4 regions of the Lysinibacillus sp. A1 genome follow, and region 1 is predicted to be linked to each of the others. Evidence: riboswitches for the same ligand, from Rfam matches in the RefSeq annotation. Region 1 holds a riboswitch; each other region holds the start of a gene.

Region 1 (4,348 bases):
AGCGCATTGGAGGCGAATGCTTATGCAACATGGGATCGTAAAGTGGTTCAATAATGAAAAGGGTTATGGCTTTATTGAATGTGATGATGGAGAAGATGTATTTGTACATTTTACGGGCATCCAGGAGGAAGGCTTCCGTACACTTGAAGAAGGTCAAAAGGTTTCATTTGATGTTGTGGAAGGCAATCGCGGCCCGCAAGCATCAAATGTTGTAAAATTATAAGATAGGATATAGTAAGTGGATGAAGTATTTGAAAATGGCTCAATCCACTTTTTGCATGTTTGCACATAAAAATCCACTTCAACGATTGAAGTGGATTTTTAATTTATCTATTAATCCAATAAAAAGCACCTGGACACACTAATGTTTCCTTTGTTCGGTGTGGATCCTTCAATGTAACACCGATTGGCCCTTCTTTTAAATGACCGAGCGTCATGCTAGATGCTGAGGCTTCCTCATAAAAATCCAAGCGCATATTCGGTAGCTGTAGAGACATAAACTGCTCATGCTGCTCAAACTCGGGTAGTTGCAATACCTTCTGCCAAAGCTGCACCGTTTCCATCACATCCTTGACAAAAAACTGAATGGATTCCATTGTAATGGCTTGTTTTTCATCAATCGCGCCACTAGCCTTTAATTGAGACAAACGCTCCTCATCTCCATCTGCCCATTCAATTAAGAATGGAAAATCCACTGAAAGGCCGGGTCTGCCAAAATGCAATAGCTTCCATTCGATTATCGTGCCGTCCGGTCTTGTGCGGCTACAAGCATCGGGACCATATACTTCATAGCCCAATGCACGCAATCGTTGACCCTCGTCTTCAATATTTTTGGTGCGTAAGGCAATTCGTGAAAATCCTTGGCGCTCATGATCACGTTTAAACGTATAATGTAGGGAATATGGGTACAGGGCTGCTTGCTCAAATAAATCACGATCATAAATAGCGATTTGTTCAATATAGCTTAAGCCAAAATAACTTAGTGTATTGTAAGTCCCCCACATTGTGTGTTGACCACCGTTCACTGTATGGACATTTCGTTTATTGAAGAAAACCTTTATATTTTCCGGTGATTCTACTTGATGTACCAGATGATCAAAATATAAAGTCATGGCAATTCCCCTTTCTTTCCCCCATTAGCTTTACCTGGATGTGTAATTGATTTAATATTTACTTAAGAAAAGGAGTTACAATATGGTATGAAAAAAAGTGCAATTTACCTACTAACTCCGTTAACTAATTTATTACTAACTATAAAGAGGTGATTTGAATGACAGATCATGTTGCTGCTTTTAAATTGGCATTAGGTAACTATCCTACAGGTGTAACAGTTGTTACAGCATGTCATGAAACGAATCCAATTGGCTTAACCGTCAATTCTTTTGCATCTGTTTCCATTGACCCACTACTTATTTTATGGTCACTTGATAAAAAATCTCAGCTTCATCCTTACTTTATGAGTGCGGAAAAATTCGCTGTCAATATTTTAGCAAGTGATCAAGAGCAATTATGTACATTATTTGCAAGTAAAATCCCAGATCGCTTTGCTCAAGCAAAATGGTCCACTTCTTCTTTAGGACTACCGATTTTACATGATACAGCAGCTATTTTACAATGTAAATCCTTTCAGCAAATAGATGCAGGTGATCATACTATTTTTATTGGGCAAGTGCTAGATATTACAAACTCTCAAAAGGAGCCGCTTCTCTATCATCGCCGTCATATCGGTCAGATTCCAAAAAGCTTCTATAGCTAATTGCCATAAAAAAAGGGCCACTTGTAAGCAACGGAAACCATGCTTATTGGTGGCCTTTCCACATCGTTCAACTGAAATGATCCTTTATTTCTTCTGAGGAAATCTCTGCTTTTCAAGCCTATTAATTTGAACAATCACACCATCCTGAATCGTAATATGCACTTCACCAAATTCAAGATTTTGAATGGCCTTTGCAATAGCCTCTAATTTCTTATCTTCTACCTTTGCCGACTGAGCCATACGATACACCCCTTCTTTTTCGTCCTTGTTGTACAAAAGAGGCCAATGCATCAAACTGATTGATAGCCCCTCCTATCTCTCAGATACATCTGTTGGAATTGGCACCTATGTTTCGGTTGCCGAGGCTTCATTGGGTCAAGTCCCTCCACCTATCTTGATAAGAGTACTGCGTTTCTTGAAAATAATTCTATAATTCTGTTATAAGATTGTCAATACAAAATATTAGAAAACCTAGCTGAATACTTTGTAATGATTATTTTAGATTAGAAAACTATCTATATCTAAAGTATTTTATGCCTAATCAACGAAAAATAGATGGCAATCCATTAATTTATTACGAACTCCATTTCCTCATCAAGAATTCAAGGGGACCTCGACGATGTTTAGCTCTCCACCAGACAGAAACAAGCACACATCCTACAAAGTAACAGCAGGCATATAGCATGGAAAAAGCAAGCGTCTGATTCTCCAACTTTTGGCAAACAATTAATATTCCAATCCCAATAAAAACATGGCCGACATAATGCGTTAAAGACAATTGTCCCGTAAAGATCAAAGCTTCAATTACTTTATTTTTACATGTCTCAACAAGATAGATGGAGCCCACGATAAGGACAATTGCCGACGCCGAATTAGATAGTACATACATCATATTCGGTGGAATCGGTCCCGTATCAAATAAATATAATGCACTCTCTACATCTAAGAAATGGATCGTTGTCATCTTAATAAATAGCGTTGAAAAAGTCTCCGTCATTATGACTAGCAATAAGCCCATCACCCATAAGATTTTTCGTAATGAGCGATTAGTTAAATCTAATGAGCCGATTACCATGCCAATTAGTAAGAAACAAATCCAGGGAAATAGTGGGTGATAGCCATTAAACAACAAATTTCTTATAAATCCTGCCGGTGTCCAAAAATCAAGATACTCAAGTAATACATATGTTGGGTGCCACCCAGCAAGGTAATTAAATTGAATTTGGAGCCATTGTGAAAGGATGAGGATGACACCGATTATGAACATCATCATTTTCTTGGATTGGGCAATCAAACATGCGGCAACAAACATATACACGCCATAATAATGTAAGATATCTCCTGTCCAACCGACCGTATATAGGACTATCCCTATCACGAATAACAAAAGCGACCTCTTCCACAAAGTAAGTCGATTCTTGCGAAGAAGTATTGGGTCCTTAGTCTCTCTAGCCTGACGAGTCATTAAAGCTGTTCCTATTCCTGCTAGCATGACAAATACGGCCGAGGCACGCCCCTCAAATAGATTTTGTAAGGCCACCAACCATGTTGAACCATTCTTTGTAGAACCCGTTATGACTCCAAAATTGACAATGAACATACCAAACATGGCGAGAGCTCTTGCAAAATCAAGGCCTTCAATGCGCCGATCATCAACTCTTTTTGCCATCTCCGCCTCCTTGGATAACGCTATGCACAGCCTCCTTCCAAATAGCTCTGTAGTTCAATTGGTTACCTGTTAACATGAAATTACCGATATTATCATAGACCAAGGCTAGCATCTGTGCCTTTGCTTCTATATTGGGAGTATCCTCTAGAACCCCTAACCGCACGCCATATTGTAGAACCTCAACAAAGCTTGTTAAAAAGCTGGTTTCTAGCTCTACTAATTGTTTCTTATAGCTTTCATCGCGAGCTGCTAATAGTATATATTGGTTAAATATTTTATTAAAATAAGGATCCTTGCCCTGCGCCTCAATAGACTTATAGCCCAACTCTAGTAATTTTTCCTTGAAATTAACGCGAGAAAGTTCTTTATAATCCACTGCGACATCCTGTTGAATTACTTTATACAGTTCATCAAATAAGTAAGTGATTAATTGATCCTTTGATTGAAAATAATAATAAATGGCTGGTTTCGATATACCGACCTCTGCAGCAATCATGGCTAAACTTGTTTTTTCAAACCCTTTTTCTGCAAACATCACATAAGCGACTTCTATAATCTTTTGAAAAGTTTGTTCCTTATTCCCCATCATCATTCTCCTTTTTTACCTACCGTTAAGTAAATATTAAATGATACACCTCTTTTAAACAAGAAAAAACTGTGTAGAAATATTTCTCTACACAGTTCATATTTATAGATGTTGTAAATATATCATTAAAGCTTCGGCTGTTTTTTGCTTGCCCATTACTTTCATAGGCTGTCCATCAGCAGGTACAATCCAATGGGGCTCGTCCCCGTCATATAAAGATTGAGAGCTATTGGCTACCATCAATTGAGCATGAGCTGTTTCCATTCGCAGTCTTGCACGTGCTAATAAAAACTCCTCATCATCGGTCGCTTCTAGCTTAAACCCTACTAACGTCACA
Region 2 (4,348 bases), on a different contig from region 1:
AAGTAAGATTGTTGCACCTTCAGGAAGTTCTTCTAAAGATTTATATTTTTTAGAGTAAATACCGATTGGCTCAATATGAACACCACCAGCATTGACGAAGTCATAGCCATTGTCTTTAATTTGTAACTCTAAATACGGAATATGTTGGAAGTAATTTGCATCCAACTCTTTTGATTCTAAATCTTGGTTTGGTAGCACATAGTCTGTATATGTTTCTATTTCAAGGTCAATACCTTTCTCAGCTAAGATCGGTTTTGCTTTATCCAAAATTACGGCATGTGGTGTATTAGAAGCTCCCACTTTTAATGTAACGTTTTCTTTACTATCTGTTTTATCACCAGATGCTGAATTTGCATCCTCTTTTTTATCAGTACCGCAAGCTGCTAAAGCTAGTACAAGTATTGATAAAAATAATCCTGTTAATAACTTTTTCATTTATGACACTCCCTTTATTTTGATGAAAATATGTTAGCGGCAAGAACCGGAATAACCTCAGTTTTATTAACGTTTATCAATTTTTTCTGTAATGAAATCACCAATCCATTGGATAATAAAGACTACTACTAAGATCAAAATAGTTGCCATTAATGTCACATCTTGGCGATTTCGTTGGAACCCGTCTAGGAAGGCTAAGTTTCCAAGACCTCCTGCACCGATTATCCCTGCCATTGCTGTATAACCAACAAGTGCTACAGCCGTAACCGTAATACCAGAAATTAATGCTGGTAATGATTCAGGGATTAGAACTTTCCAGATAATTGTGGAGGTTTTTGCCCCCATTGAACGAGCTGCTTCAATGACACCTTTATCAATCTCACGTAACGCAATTAATACCATACGTGCATAGAATGGAGCCGCACCGATAAATAAAGCAGGTAAAGCAGCATTAGCTCCACGGATTGTACCTAGTAAAAACTTAGTGAATGGAATTAATAAAATAATTAACACGATAAATGGGATAGAGCGGAAAATGTTAACGAGTGACCCTGTTAAAAAGCTAACAATTTTATTAGCCCATAACTGATTGGGACTTGTTAAAAATAGGACGATCCCAATGGCTAACCCTAGAATAAATGTAATAACTGTAGAAATGGCTGTCATATATAATGTTTCATACGTAGCCTGCCACATGCTATCCCAGTCTACATTCGGAAAGAGATTAGTTAGCATCTGCAATCACCTCCGTTTGTACTTCCACTGTATTTAAATAGCTTAGGGCTTCAGTCACATTTGCTTTCGACCCATCAATTTGCACGATGAGCGTACCATATGCTCCATTTTTCGTTTGTGAAATATTCCCGTGTACAATGCTTACTTCCACATCGAATTGCTTTACAAGATGTGAAATAACAGGCTGTTCGGTTTTTTCACCAACAAAAATCAGTTTGACCAGTTGTCCCGTTGGGTAATTTGCTTTGATTTGTTCTACTGTATCTTGTGTTTCCTTTGTATTTGTAATTTGGGCTACAAATTTCTTAGTAATGGCCGCCTGAGGTGCCTGGAAAACCTGCAATACTTCCCCACGCTCTACAATTTCGCCTGCCTCCATCACGGCTACACGATGACAAATCTTGCGAATGACATGCATTTCATGCGTAATGAGGACAATCGTTAACCCTAAACGTTCATTAATATCTACCAGTAAATCAAGAATGGCATCTGTTGTTTCAGGGTCTAGTGCAGATGTTGCCTCATCACATAGTAAAACCTCTGGGTTATTTGCTAATGCACGTGCAATCCCTACACGTTGCTTTTGTCCACCAGACAGTTGCGATGGATATGCTTGATCGCGCCCTTCTAAGCCAACAAGTGCTATCAATTCCTTCACCCGCGCCTCCCGTTGAGCTTTTGATACACCTGCAATTTCTAATGGGAAGGCAATATTTTCTGCAACTGTTCGTGACCAAAGTAGGTTAAAATGTTGAAAAATCATACTAACCTTTTGTCTAGCTGCTCTAAGTTTTTGACCCTTAATCGAAGAAAATTCTTGATTGTTCACCGTTACTGTTCCTGCTGTTGGTTTCTCTAAACCATTAAGTAAACGAATCATCGTACTTTTACCAGCGCCACTATAGCCGATAATGCCAAAAATTTCACCCTTATTAATAGTAAGGTTAACATCTTTGACTGCCGTTAATTCGCCATTTGCTGTTTTGTATTTCTTCGTTATATTTTGAAGCTGTATCATAGCGAATACTCCTTTTCTTATATAAAAAAACCCCTCTACTTATAGACAAGTAGAAGGGGTCACGTATTATACGTTGAACCGTTCTCTCATCTTTCAAAGAAAAATCTTTGGGTGATTTGGCACCTTTTCACTATGTGATGGTTGCCGGGCTTCATAGGGCACTTCCCTCCGCCGCTCTTCATAAGAGTTCGATATATTTAATGTTTTAGTAATATATTTGTTACTTTACCACGCTAATAAAGTTCAGTCAATTGATTTTTTTAACAATTCGTACAAAAATGGTACGGATTGAAAAGCATAAATCTTTTCTGTCACTTTGCCGCCATCACAAACAAGTAAACAAGGAACGCTTTCAATTTGATGTTCAATAGCAATTTGCTCCAAAAAATTAATATTTGCTTTCCCTAATTTTAAGTGAGGTAATAGTTGTTCTACAATTGACATCATTTTCGATGCCACTGCACAAGTACCACACATCGGTGTATATAAATAAAACGCAGCTTTTTCTCCCGACTGTAATGTCGTTTCCCACTGCTCTTTTGACCATTCTTTCATTCATCTCACGCAACCTTACAAAATATATTCATTATGGATTGAAAAATGTGCACGCAGTAAAATTGTCGCTAACACTTTTCGTGGTGTCGTTTCTACTTCCTTATAGGTTGGCATTGTACGTAAATGCTCTGCTTCAGGATAATGTCTGTCCATTAATGCACGTAACTTATCGCCTGAAGTATCGGCATCAAAAAAAGTGAATAGCTCACAGCCCTCATAAGGATCGAGTAGCTCTTCTAATTGATGCACTCCAATTGTTCCATTCGTACATAGTATTGTAACATTCTCGTTCAAAATTGGCTCAATTTGTAGCTTATCTGAGCGTCCTTCTACTATCAAGCATTTCCCATCGAACATTACGCCACCTCCATTTAGACATACCCACTTATACATTATTATATAATAAAAAACGCCGGTGGTTTCCGACGTTTTTTGATTATGGCTTGTCTTATTCTGCAGTCATCTCTTCGTATTGTTCTGCTGTCATAAGTTTATCAACTTCTGATGCATCAGCAGGCTCTACGACGATCATCCATGCTTTTTCATATGGTGATTCATTTACGAATTCTGGGCTATCTTCTAAATCTGCATTTACTTCCACTACAGTACCTGAGATTGGTGCATATAATTCAGAAACAGTTTTTACTGATTCTACGCTACCGAATGGATCATCTGTTTTGATTTCATCGCCAACTTGTGGAAGTTCAACGAAAACGATATCTCCTAATTCAGATTGTGCGAAGTGCGTAATACCAATACGTACTTTTCCATCTTCTACTTTTACCCATTCATGCTCTTCAGAGTAACGTAAGTCTTTCGGTGTGCTCATGCAAAAAACCCCTCCATAATTATGTAATATATTCACTTTCAGTGTGCCATACTTCTCCTATAAAAACAAGGATAAAAACGGTTATAACCAAGCTTGCTCAAAATCGGATTCTTTAAACCCTAAAGTTACTTTTTTTCCATCTGTTACGATGGGACGTTTTATTAACATACCATCCGTAGCAAGTAGCTCAAGCTGTTCTTCCTCAGTCATATCAGCTAGCTTGTCCTTCAAACCAAGGTCACGATACTTCATACCAGAAGTATTAAAAAACTTCTTCAAAGGTAGTTCACTTGCTTGCCATAAAGCTGTTATTTCATCCTTTGTTGGTGGGTGCTCTACGATATGTACCTCTTCATAGGAAACGTCATGATCATTTAACCACTTTTGTGCTTTTTTACATGTTGTACATTTTGGATAATGGAAAAATTGAATCGTCATAAAAATGCTCCTCTGCTGTCTTTTTCTGTAGTATACCATCATAATCATTTAGAATGGTGGAACTTCGCTCATTTTCGTAAGTCTATCCATTGGTTCTGTATTTTTATCCGTTACTTTCCCGAATTTATCTGGAACAAAAAAACTAGCTACCCATTTACGGATAGCTAGCGTTTTTCATACGATTAAACGATATATTTTTCTGCTTCAATTAATTTCACAGATGCTTCACGTTTCTTCGTAATTAGGTTGTATGGATTGTTACGTGTTAATTTACGTAATGCAGATAAAGTCATACGTGCTGCATCACCATCTGCGGATGCAAGAATTGTATCTTTTGC
Region 3 (4,348 bases), on a different contig from region 1:
CCGACAATATGTACACTAAGTTCCTTCGCTAAGTTAGCTAAAAATGCCTTTGTACGCTCACCGTTAACATCTGCCAATTCTGGTAGCTTCTCTAGTGCGTAGCCCGTATTCCACATTTCCGGAAGCACAATAATTTCTGCCCCCAGTTTTGCGGCTTCACGAATCTTGTCCTCTGCCCGTGTAAAATTTTCTTCTACTTTGCCGAAGCCAACGTTTAACTGAATACAACCGATTTTCATATTCATTCCTCCTCTAGACAATTAACAAAAAAAGTACTACTATTTGCTTCATATTCTTCAATAATAATTATTATATTCTGAAAAAGGTGATCATGCATGGAATTCTCTAAAAAACTACAGCAATTACCCACTCAATTTTTTGCGGCGCTTGTCCAAAAAGTAAACAATGCCTTGGAAGAAGGTCGTGATGTGATTAATCTCGGGCAAGGAAATCCCGACCAACCTACGCCCACTCATATCATTCAAGCATTGCAGGAAGCAGCTGAAAATCCTCAAAACCACAAATATTCGCCTTTTCGTGGTATCACCGAATTACGTCAAGCGGCTGCCGACTTTTATAAACGAGAATATGATGTGGAGATTGATCCTGATACTGAAGTAGCGATTCTTGGTGGCACAAAAATTGGTCTTGTTGAGCTACCTTTGGCTGTGTTAAATCCAGGCGATACGATGCTATTACCCGACCCGGGCTATCCAGACTACTTATCTGGTGTTGTATTAGGTGATGTTAATTTTGAAGTGATGCCACTATTTGCTGAGAATAATTTCTTACCTGATTATGAGGCCCTACCTAAAGAAGTTAAAGAAAAAGCCAAGTTACTTTACTTAAATTACCCAAATAATCCTACGGGTGGTACCGCTACACTTGAATTTTTTGAAGAAACCATTCGTTTTGCTAAGGAGCATAATATTATCGTATCACATGATTTTGCTTATGGTGCAATTGGATTTGATGGCAATAAACCTATTAGTTTCTTACAGGCAAATGGTGCAAAAGAAGTTGGAATCGAAATGTACACATTATCAAAGACTTATAATATGGCAGGTTGGCGCATAGGCTTTGCTGTAGGTAATGCTGATTTGATTGCCGCGATTAATCTTATTCAAGATCATTTATTTTGTAGTCAATTCCCTGCTATTCAACACGCAGCAGCTATTGCACTGACCTCTTCGCAGGAATGTGCAGATGAGCTAAGAGCTACCTATGAGCGTCGTCGAAATGTTCTAATCGAAGAAGCTCATAGAATTGGCTGGCAAGTAACGGCACCAAGGGGCTCCTTCTTTGCCTGGCTCCCTGTCCCATTAGGTTTCACTAGCGAACAATTTGCCAATATTTTGCTCGACAAAGCTGATATTGCGGTAGCCGCAGGAAATGGCTTTGGTCAATATGGAGAAGGCTATGTGCGTATTGGCTTACTTGTAAGCGAGGAACGTTTACGAGAAGCCATGCATAGAATTGAGCAATTAAAATTATTTTAACATGGAACAAAATGGAGTCCTGTAGCTTTCACTAGCTACAGGACTTACTATTTTTCAATTTTCCTTGGAAGATCTAACTCCTGTTCTAATGGATAAAATTGTACGTGACCTGTTTCATCATCCAACTGACGGATATGCTGAATGCCTTGAACTTCTGCCAGCACTATATCTGCTGTTATGACGATATTTCCACCCTTTATAAAATGACCGCCTGAAACCACTCCCCATTGATCACTCATGGAACCATGGAAATGCGTTTCATATTGTGCATCACGCTTACAAACAACTCCTGAACCTTGGATAAACTCGAGTGGCCCCTCCTTCTCGACCACATCACTAAATTGAACTTTAATGTGAGAAGTTTCATCAGGTACTAAATAAACAAAGCTACTTTTTTGAAAACTACCAATACAACTAATAATGGTTGCTGAATCAATTTTATTCTCTTCACAAAGTGCCTCAATTCCTTCAATGATGTCTGTCCCCATGAGAAGACGAGCACTAATCACCTTACCAAATGAACCTATGCCATAATTAACTCTTACGGACAATCTTCTCCCTCCTTCGCGACAAAATATTATAACAATATAAAAAATTTTAAAAATATTTATTGACTTACTATACCCTATAAATTATATTAGTTCTATCGGAAATACAAAAATATAATATGAATCTCTTATCAAGAGTAGCTGAGGGACTGGCCCTATGAAGCTCGGCAACCTCCTTTTACGAAGGAAGGTGCTAAATCCTGCAAACGAAATTCGTTTGATAGATAAGAGAGGACTTTTTTTCATGAGCCTCTCTTAATTTGTAAGAGAGTTTTTTTTATTTTCAAAAACCGATAAAACAATTTTTGGAGGTAGTTTTCATGAAGAAGAAAAATAAATTTTTAGTAGGTTTAGCAAGTCTTACATTAGTAGCAGCACTAGCGGGCTGTGGCTCTAAAGAAGATAGCAAAGGAAAAGGCGAAGCTATCGATGAAAATAAAATTGTTGTGGGTGTCACTTCAGGACCTCATGAGCAAATTGCAGAGGTAGCTGCTAAAGTTGCAAAGGAAAAAGGTCTAGAAGTAGAACTAAAATCATTTTCTGATTATGTTTTACCAAACACATCCTTAGCAGAAGGAGATCTTGACGCAAACAGCTATCAGCATAAACCTTTCCTCGATACATTTAATAAAGATCACGATACAGATTTAGTACCGGTTGGCAAAACAATTTTAAATCCAATGGGTATTTACTCTGAAAAATATAAATCATTGGATGACGTTCCTGAAGGCGCAACATTTGGCTTACCGAATGACCCAACAAATGGAGCCCGTGCTCTCTTTGTTTTACAAGAGGCAGGCTATATTAAATTAAAAGATGGAGCGGACTTAACAGCATCTGTTCGTGACGTGGAAGAAAACAAAAAGAATTTAAAATTCATAGAATTAGAAGCTGCACAAATTCCTAAGCAGCTTAGTGAAGTAGATGTAGCTGCTATTAATACTAACTTTGCGCTGGAAGCTGGCATTAATCCGCAAGAGGACTCTATTCTTTTAGAATCTACTGACTCTCCATATGTGAACTACATTGTCGTTCGTGCAGAAAATGAAAACGACCCAACGATTAAAAAGTTCATTGAGGCTTATCAATCTGATGAAGTGCGCCAATTCATTGAAGAGGAATTCAAAGGTTCTGTAATCCCTAGCTGGTAATACGTGTGATAAGCTAAAGAATCTGCCATATTTCCACTATGGAAACCGTGCAGATTCTTGCTTTTTAGAAGTTAAGAAAGGAGCAATCAATCTGATGATTCAATTACAAAATATTTCAAAAGAATATAAGACAAAAAAAGGCAGTATTAAAGCTGTGGATGGAATCAATCTTCATGTAAAAAAAGGGCAAATTCATGGTGTAATTGGGTATAGTGGTGCCGGTAAAAGTACGCTGATTCGTTGTGTTAATTTACTAGAGCGTCCTTCAGCAGGCAAAGTCTTGATAGACAATGTGGATATTACTACCCTTTCACTTCATGACTTACGTCAAACACGACAAAAGATTGGTATGATTTTTCAACATTTTAATCTCTTAAAGACAGCGACAGTTTATAACAATATTGCAGTTCCTTTAAAGCTACTTGGTTATAACGAAACAGAAGTCAAAAATCGTGTGGCTAAATATGCGGAAATTGTAGGTTTAACAGAAAAGCTAGATAGCTACCCTAATCAGCTTTCAGGTGGACAAAAGCAACGTGTCGCTATTGCACGCGCTCTAGCGCAAGAGCCAGAAATTTTACTTAGTGATGAAGCAACAAGTGCGCTTGATCCTGAGACTACAGAGGCTATTCTTGAACTATTGTTAAAAATTAATCGTGAATTAGGAATTACAATCCTACTGATTACACATGAAATGAATGTCATTCAGAAAATTTGTGATGAGGTATCTGTTCTAGAAGCAGGGAAAGTAGTTGAATTTGGTACGGCTATCGAGCTCTTTGCAAAACCACAACACCCTACTACAAGAAAGTTCTTAAGTACCATTTCACAACGTAACTTAACTCCTTCTCTTATTGAGCAGTTAAATGTTTCTGGTAGCGTCATTCGTTTAACATTTCTTGGAGAAAGTACTGGTAAGCCATTATTGGCTGAAGTCACCAAAGTATATGATGTACAACCAAACATTTTAACAGCCAATATTATTGAATTAAAAAACGGCATTGTTGGTAATATTGTGGTGCATTTAAACGGAGAGCCCAACATTGTTCAAAAGGCGCTAACCTATTTTGCAGAGAATGGCGTTACTGTGGAAGAGTTAGGAGGAGAGATCCATGAGTAATTTCTTTAATGATTGGTCAGAGGTTATTGG
Region 4 (4,348 bases), on a different contig from region 1:
ATCGTTATGAACATTGTCTACGCCCAACAGGAGTTTGGTCATCTAGCAATAAACGCATATACAAAATCAAAAATGTCAGAGGTTCATGTATCCACATCATTGGAATTAAGCGCAGCACCCATTGTTGCTCCTGTCTACAAGAAAATCATTCAAGAAGGTGACGTAAAAGACCTATTACAACAGAAACTAGGATTATCAGAGATGAATGCATCTGATGCCAAGGACAATGACGAAACGCTAGTGGAAGATCGAAATGGGATCGCGTATACATTGGTTACCAATAATTCAGAGGGACAATGGTGGTTAACCGAGAATAATTATACACCGGAGCAAACTTCAGCTGTAGAGCAAGAAGAAAAGGCGAAGTCATTGATGGATGAACTTTCTATACTACCTCAAGATGCAGAATTTACTGTACAGGAGAATGGTGAATTTGAATGGACCTTACCAGACCGTCCTGATGTAACTAAAGATTACTGGACTGGAGATGTCAGTCTTGGCCTGAAACCGGATGGTCACATTTATTCGTTAACCTACAGTCTTCATGAAAATCAATTTATTCGAGAGGTAAACATACTGTCTCCTGCAGAAATATATGAACGAATAAAGGATGGCGATTTCCCTCAAATAAAGTATAACGCACTCGTACAGGAGGAAGACCTAATTATAAAAAAAGGAGACCAAATTGAAATTGAATCGATTGAGCTATCGTATATGTATGATACAAAAGGCTTCTATCAGCCCATATACAATGTTTCTGGCAAGTTCAACGACAACGATTGGTTTACTTTAATTCAGGCAAGAAAGTAACAGCTCGTTCAAAATACTTAAGCAAAGCCCAGACTCCCATTAATAGAGCAACTGGGCTCTTTTATTTTCGACTGTAAGGGGCTCCCCTTTTTGAATGAACTATCCCCCTACCCCCTAAAAAAGTAGACTGCTCCCCTATTTTTCTACTATTATTTTTTTACCTAATACCATTAGCGTTTATTGTTTGGTTCTTATTGAAATTTATTAACTTTAAAATAAAGTAAAGCCGTTGATTTCCACTATGGGTGGGCGCTTTTCATGAGCGGGGTCCAACTGCTTCCCGCCCTTCGTTCCAATTAGGGGTAGATATTAACTGCACCACAAAAAATGCTCCCCTTAGATAAACAGATTTTATTTTTTAATCTGTCTACCTAATAGGGAGCATATCAAACTACTCGATGGCTTTTGTCTACTGTCTGAATGTAAAGTTTAGGCTTTCTTTTTTTTCGGATACCCAATGAATATCGCTATCATACCACAAATACCAATAAGAATTGGGTAGAAAGAGTACGGCAAGATACTCACTGGCGAAATTTTGGCTACACTTGCGGCTACAAGGAATTGGGCTCCGTATGGGAGAAGACCTTGGACTGTACAGGAGAAAATATCTAAAATACTTGCGGACTTTCTCGGCTCAATCTCATACTGGTCAGCAATATTTTTGGCAAGCGGCCCCGCAATTAGAATAGCAATTGTATTATTGGCCGTAGATAAATTAGTTAGACCCACAAGACCAGCTATACCAAATTCAGCACCCTTCTGCGATTTAATCCTGCTCGTTACAAGACGGAGTAAAAAGTCAATTCCCCCATTAAATTTAATAACCTCCACCATTCCAGCTATTAATATAGCCAGAAAGGCGATTTCATACATCCCTTCCATTCCTTCACCAATCTTTTGTATAAGGCTCATTATGTGATAGCTTCCATCTGCTAAGCCAACAGCACCGGCGAGAACAATCCCTAATGCAAGAACGAGGAAAACATTCATTCCAGATAACGCTAAAATAATAACTAAAACATAAGGAATAATTTTTATCCAATTATAGCTTAGATGCTCTACTTGGGCTGTCCCCCCGGATGTCATAAACCCTAAAATAATACTTGTAAGAAAAGCTGCCGGCAATACAATCCAAAAATTGACCTTAAATTTATCCTTCATTTGCGCGCCTTGTGAACGAACGGCGGTAATAGTAGTATCTGAAATAAAAGATAAATTATCACCAAACATCGAACCGCCTACAACCGCTGCCATCACTAAAGCAATAGGTAGCTCCGTAAGATCGCTTATCCCAACTCCAATTGGCGCCAGCGCAACAATCGTCCCCACTGATGTGCCCATGGATAGAGAGATGAAGCAGGCAATGATGAATAGGCCTACGACAAGCAGGTTTTGCGGTATAACCGATAAAGCAAAGTTAACAGTGGAATCTACAGCCCCCATCCCCTTCGCTACCTCTGAAAATGCCCCTGCTAATAGAAAAATAATAACCATCAGCATGACATTTAAATTTCCAGCACCTTGGCAAAAAATATCAACCTTTCGGGAAAATGATTCTTTTCGATTCATGGCTAGAGCTACAGCACCCGAAATGCTGATGGCTACAATGACAGGAAAGGCATAAAAATCACCCATTATAATCCCTGAACCAATAAATAAAATCATAAAAATAACAAATGGGATTAGCGCCCATGGATTCTCTTTCTTCATTGTCTACCTCCAAAAATTAAAAATCAGCCATATTTTTTATTTTTTCACCATAAAAAAGACCTCATCTTGAAATAACAAGAAGAGGCCTTATAGTTAAAACGCTCCTCTTATCTATCAAGAACATTGCTTGCTGGATTTGGCACAGTAACTTAATAGTTCCGCTGCCGAGATTTCATCGGGCCAGTCCCTCCATCTCTCTTGATAAGAAGAAAAAATATTATATTTTTGACACAATATTAAAATACTAAAATAAAACATCCATAATTGCAACATGTTTTTAATTGTGAAAAAATTACAGCACTATCATCAAGTGCGAAATTCAACTTTTTATACGAATATGAAGCTTTGAATGGACACATAGACCGAAAATATAAATGCCCCGACTAAAAACCAACCATATAATTTTCTCTCTCTCCGAAATTCATTAATTCCTAATGTTAACATAAATAAACCTAGAAAAAGGATCATTAAAAAGTTTAGCCGATAATCATGTGTCATAAATCCGTAAATGGAAAGCGTGATGCCTATTATTGATAAAATAATTTGTACTGTTTTTAACAAAACGATTCCCCCTTTTTGCTTGAACGAATACTTACAGTTATCTAACCTTTTTTGAATAAAAAAATTCTATGATGGGTGCGATGACAAATGCAAGCCCCACAACTAAAATCAAGGGATAATTTTTCATGTCATTTAAATTGGATACACCCTCTGATACAAATAAAATTAAACAAGCTACGATCATTAAAGCATAATAGCCAATCTTGGCACTGTGTGCTTCAATATGTTTATCTAGTTCATCTTTATCTTCTTTAATACCGTTATGGTTACCCGAATTCAGCCAATTGAATAAAAAGGATAAGGAAATAAAGCTAATTATTATAGAACCCCCATCAATTATTCCGAAACGAACCCATCTATACAGGGTAAAACTAACAAATGCACAAAAAAACACAATGACTATAAGACCGATTAATTTTTTTGATTGATTCATTTTCTTTTTATCCTCCATAGTGACCTTTAAAGCTATCACCATTTCAATATTGATATTTATAACTTTAAAAATCCAATAATACCCATTAAAACAACCATCTGTCAAATTTAGTTCACTCAGAAAATCCACCACTAGACATCAACCGATTGGTGTTTGGCTAGTAGTTTCTGCACTGACTGCAATTGTTTGGTTCGCAACGGTTGGTGGAAGTATAGTAGGTACAACTGGACATTGAGCTATTGAAAGCTTACTTCCCTTCTTCTTCGGATTTATTACCGTTTTAATCTTTTTGGGGGCTAATCCTTTCATATTTAAATAGCATCGGTGGTAAAATAATGGGGAAAAAGCTTATGCAAATAGTTTCGTTTATTTCAGGATTACTCTTTTTGTACTTTACTTTTTATGTATTCTTGAATGGTTTTGAAAAGCAATTATAGGGGTGAAAACCATGGTTAGAAGAAGATAGCTAGCCTCCTAGGTAACCAAGCGTATGTAGGAGGCTATTTTAATCTATAGGAGATGTTTAAACGATGAAGCAAAATAAATATGATGATATGCAATTCTTTTCTGCTTACGAAAAAATGCCACGTTCTGTTCAAGGGCTGGACGCTGCAGGAGAGTGGCATGTATTAAAAACACTTTTACCTGATTTGAAAAATAAACACGTGCTTGATTTAGGATGTGGCTTCGGGTGGCATTGTCGATATGCGCGCGCACAACAGGCAAAATCAGTGATTGGTGTAGATATATCTGAAAAAATGCTGGAAAAAGCTCAGGAAAAAACGGATGATCCTTTTATTTCCTATTTGAAAATACCGATTGAGGACATTCAGT

What was found. Region 1 has a riboswitch for S-adenosylmethionine ahead of PI85_RS18550 (YezD family protein). Riboswitches for the same ligand answer to the same signal wherever they lie in the genome.
Region 2: it holds a riboswitch for S-adenosylmethionine, as region 1 does, so the genes downstream of both, PI85_RS14165 (methionine ABC transporter ATP-binding protein) here and PI85_RS18550 (YezD family protein) in region 1, are expected to answer to the same signal.
Region 3: it holds a riboswitch for S-adenosylmethionine, as region 1 does, so the genes downstream of both, PI85_RS14705 (MetQ/NlpA family ABC transporter substrate-binding protein) here and PI85_RS18550 (YezD family protein) in region 1, are expected to answer to the same signal.
Region 4: it holds a riboswitch for S-adenosylmethionine, as region 1 does, so the genes downstream of both, PI85_RS07765 (Na+/H+ antiporter NhaC family protein) here and PI85_RS18550 (YezD family protein) in region 1, are expected to answer to the same signal.

What each region holds. Positions count from the first base shown of each region.
Region 1 covers NZ_JSZM01000025.1:15,309-19,656, reverse strand. Annotated here, with positions in the region: gene PI85_RS18565 (cold-shock protein) at 23-223, shown strand; gene PI85_RS18560 (VOC family protein) at 327-1,112, opposite strand; gene PI85_RS18555 (flavin reductase family protein) at 1,271-1,756, shown strand; gene PI85_RS18550 (YezD family protein) at 1,841-1,996, opposite strand; SAM riboswitch class I at 2,066-2,160, opposite strand; gene PI85_RS18545 (DUF418 domain-containing protein) at 2,331-3,425, opposite strand; gene PI85_RS18540 (TetR/AcrR family transcriptional regulator) at 3,409-4,011, opposite strand; gene PI85_RS18535 (phosphopantothenoylcysteine decarboxylase) at 4,114-4,348, opposite strand, start outside.
Region 2 covers NZ_JSZM01000015.1:146,275-150,622, reverse strand. Annotated here, with positions in the region: gene PI85_RS14175 (MetQ/NlpA family ABC transporter substrate-binding protein) at 1-435, opposite strand, end outside; gene PI85_RS14170 (methionine ABC transporter permease) at 502-1,170, opposite strand; gene PI85_RS14165 (methionine ABC transporter ATP-binding protein) at 1,160-2,188, opposite strand; SAM riboswitch class I at 2,272-2,375, opposite strand; gene PI85_RS14160 (thioredoxin family protein) at 2,432-2,743, opposite strand; gene PI85_RS14155 (TOPRIM domain-containing protein) at 2,759-3,100, opposite strand; gene gcvH (glycine cleavage system protein GcvH) at 3,192-3,572, opposite strand; gene PI85_RS14145 (arsenate reductase family protein) at 3,654-4,010, opposite strand; gene PI85_RS14140 (acyl-CoA dehydrogenase family protein) at 4,193-4,348, opposite strand, start outside.
Region 3 covers NZ_JSZM01000017.1:19,004-23,351, reverse strand. Annotated here, with positions in the region: gene PI85_RS14725 (carbon-nitrogen family hydrolase) at 1-239, opposite strand, end outside; gene PI85_RS14715 (pyridoxal phosphate-dependent aminotransferase) at 336-1,499, shown strand; gene PI85_RS14710 (PPC domain-containing DNA-binding protein) at 1,547-2,050, opposite strand; SAM riboswitch class I at 2,173-2,278, shown strand; gene PI85_RS14705 (MetQ/NlpA family ABC transporter substrate-binding protein) at 2,368-3,198, shown strand; gene PI85_RS14700 (methionine ABC transporter ATP-binding protein) at 3,293-4,318, shown strand; gene PI85_RS14695 (methionine ABC transporter permease) at 4,311-4,348, shown strand, end outside.
Region 4 covers NZ_JSZM01000011.1:12,674-17,021, forward strand. Annotated here, with positions in the region: gene PI85_RS07760 (VanZ family protein) at 1-810, shown strand, start outside; gene PI85_RS07765 (Na+/H+ antiporter NhaC family protein) at 1,240-2,520, opposite strand; SAM riboswitch class I at 2,625-2,728, opposite strand; gene PI85_RS07770 (DUF3953 domain-containing protein) at 2,848-3,081, opposite strand; gene PI85_RS07775 (hypothetical protein) at 3,119-3,619, opposite strand; gene PI85_RS24410 (hypothetical protein) at 3,653-3,823, opposite strand; gene PI85_RS07780 (bifunctional 2-polyprenyl-6-hydroxyphenol methylase/3-demethylubiquinol 3-O-methyltransferase UbiG) at 4,045-4,348, shown strand, end outside.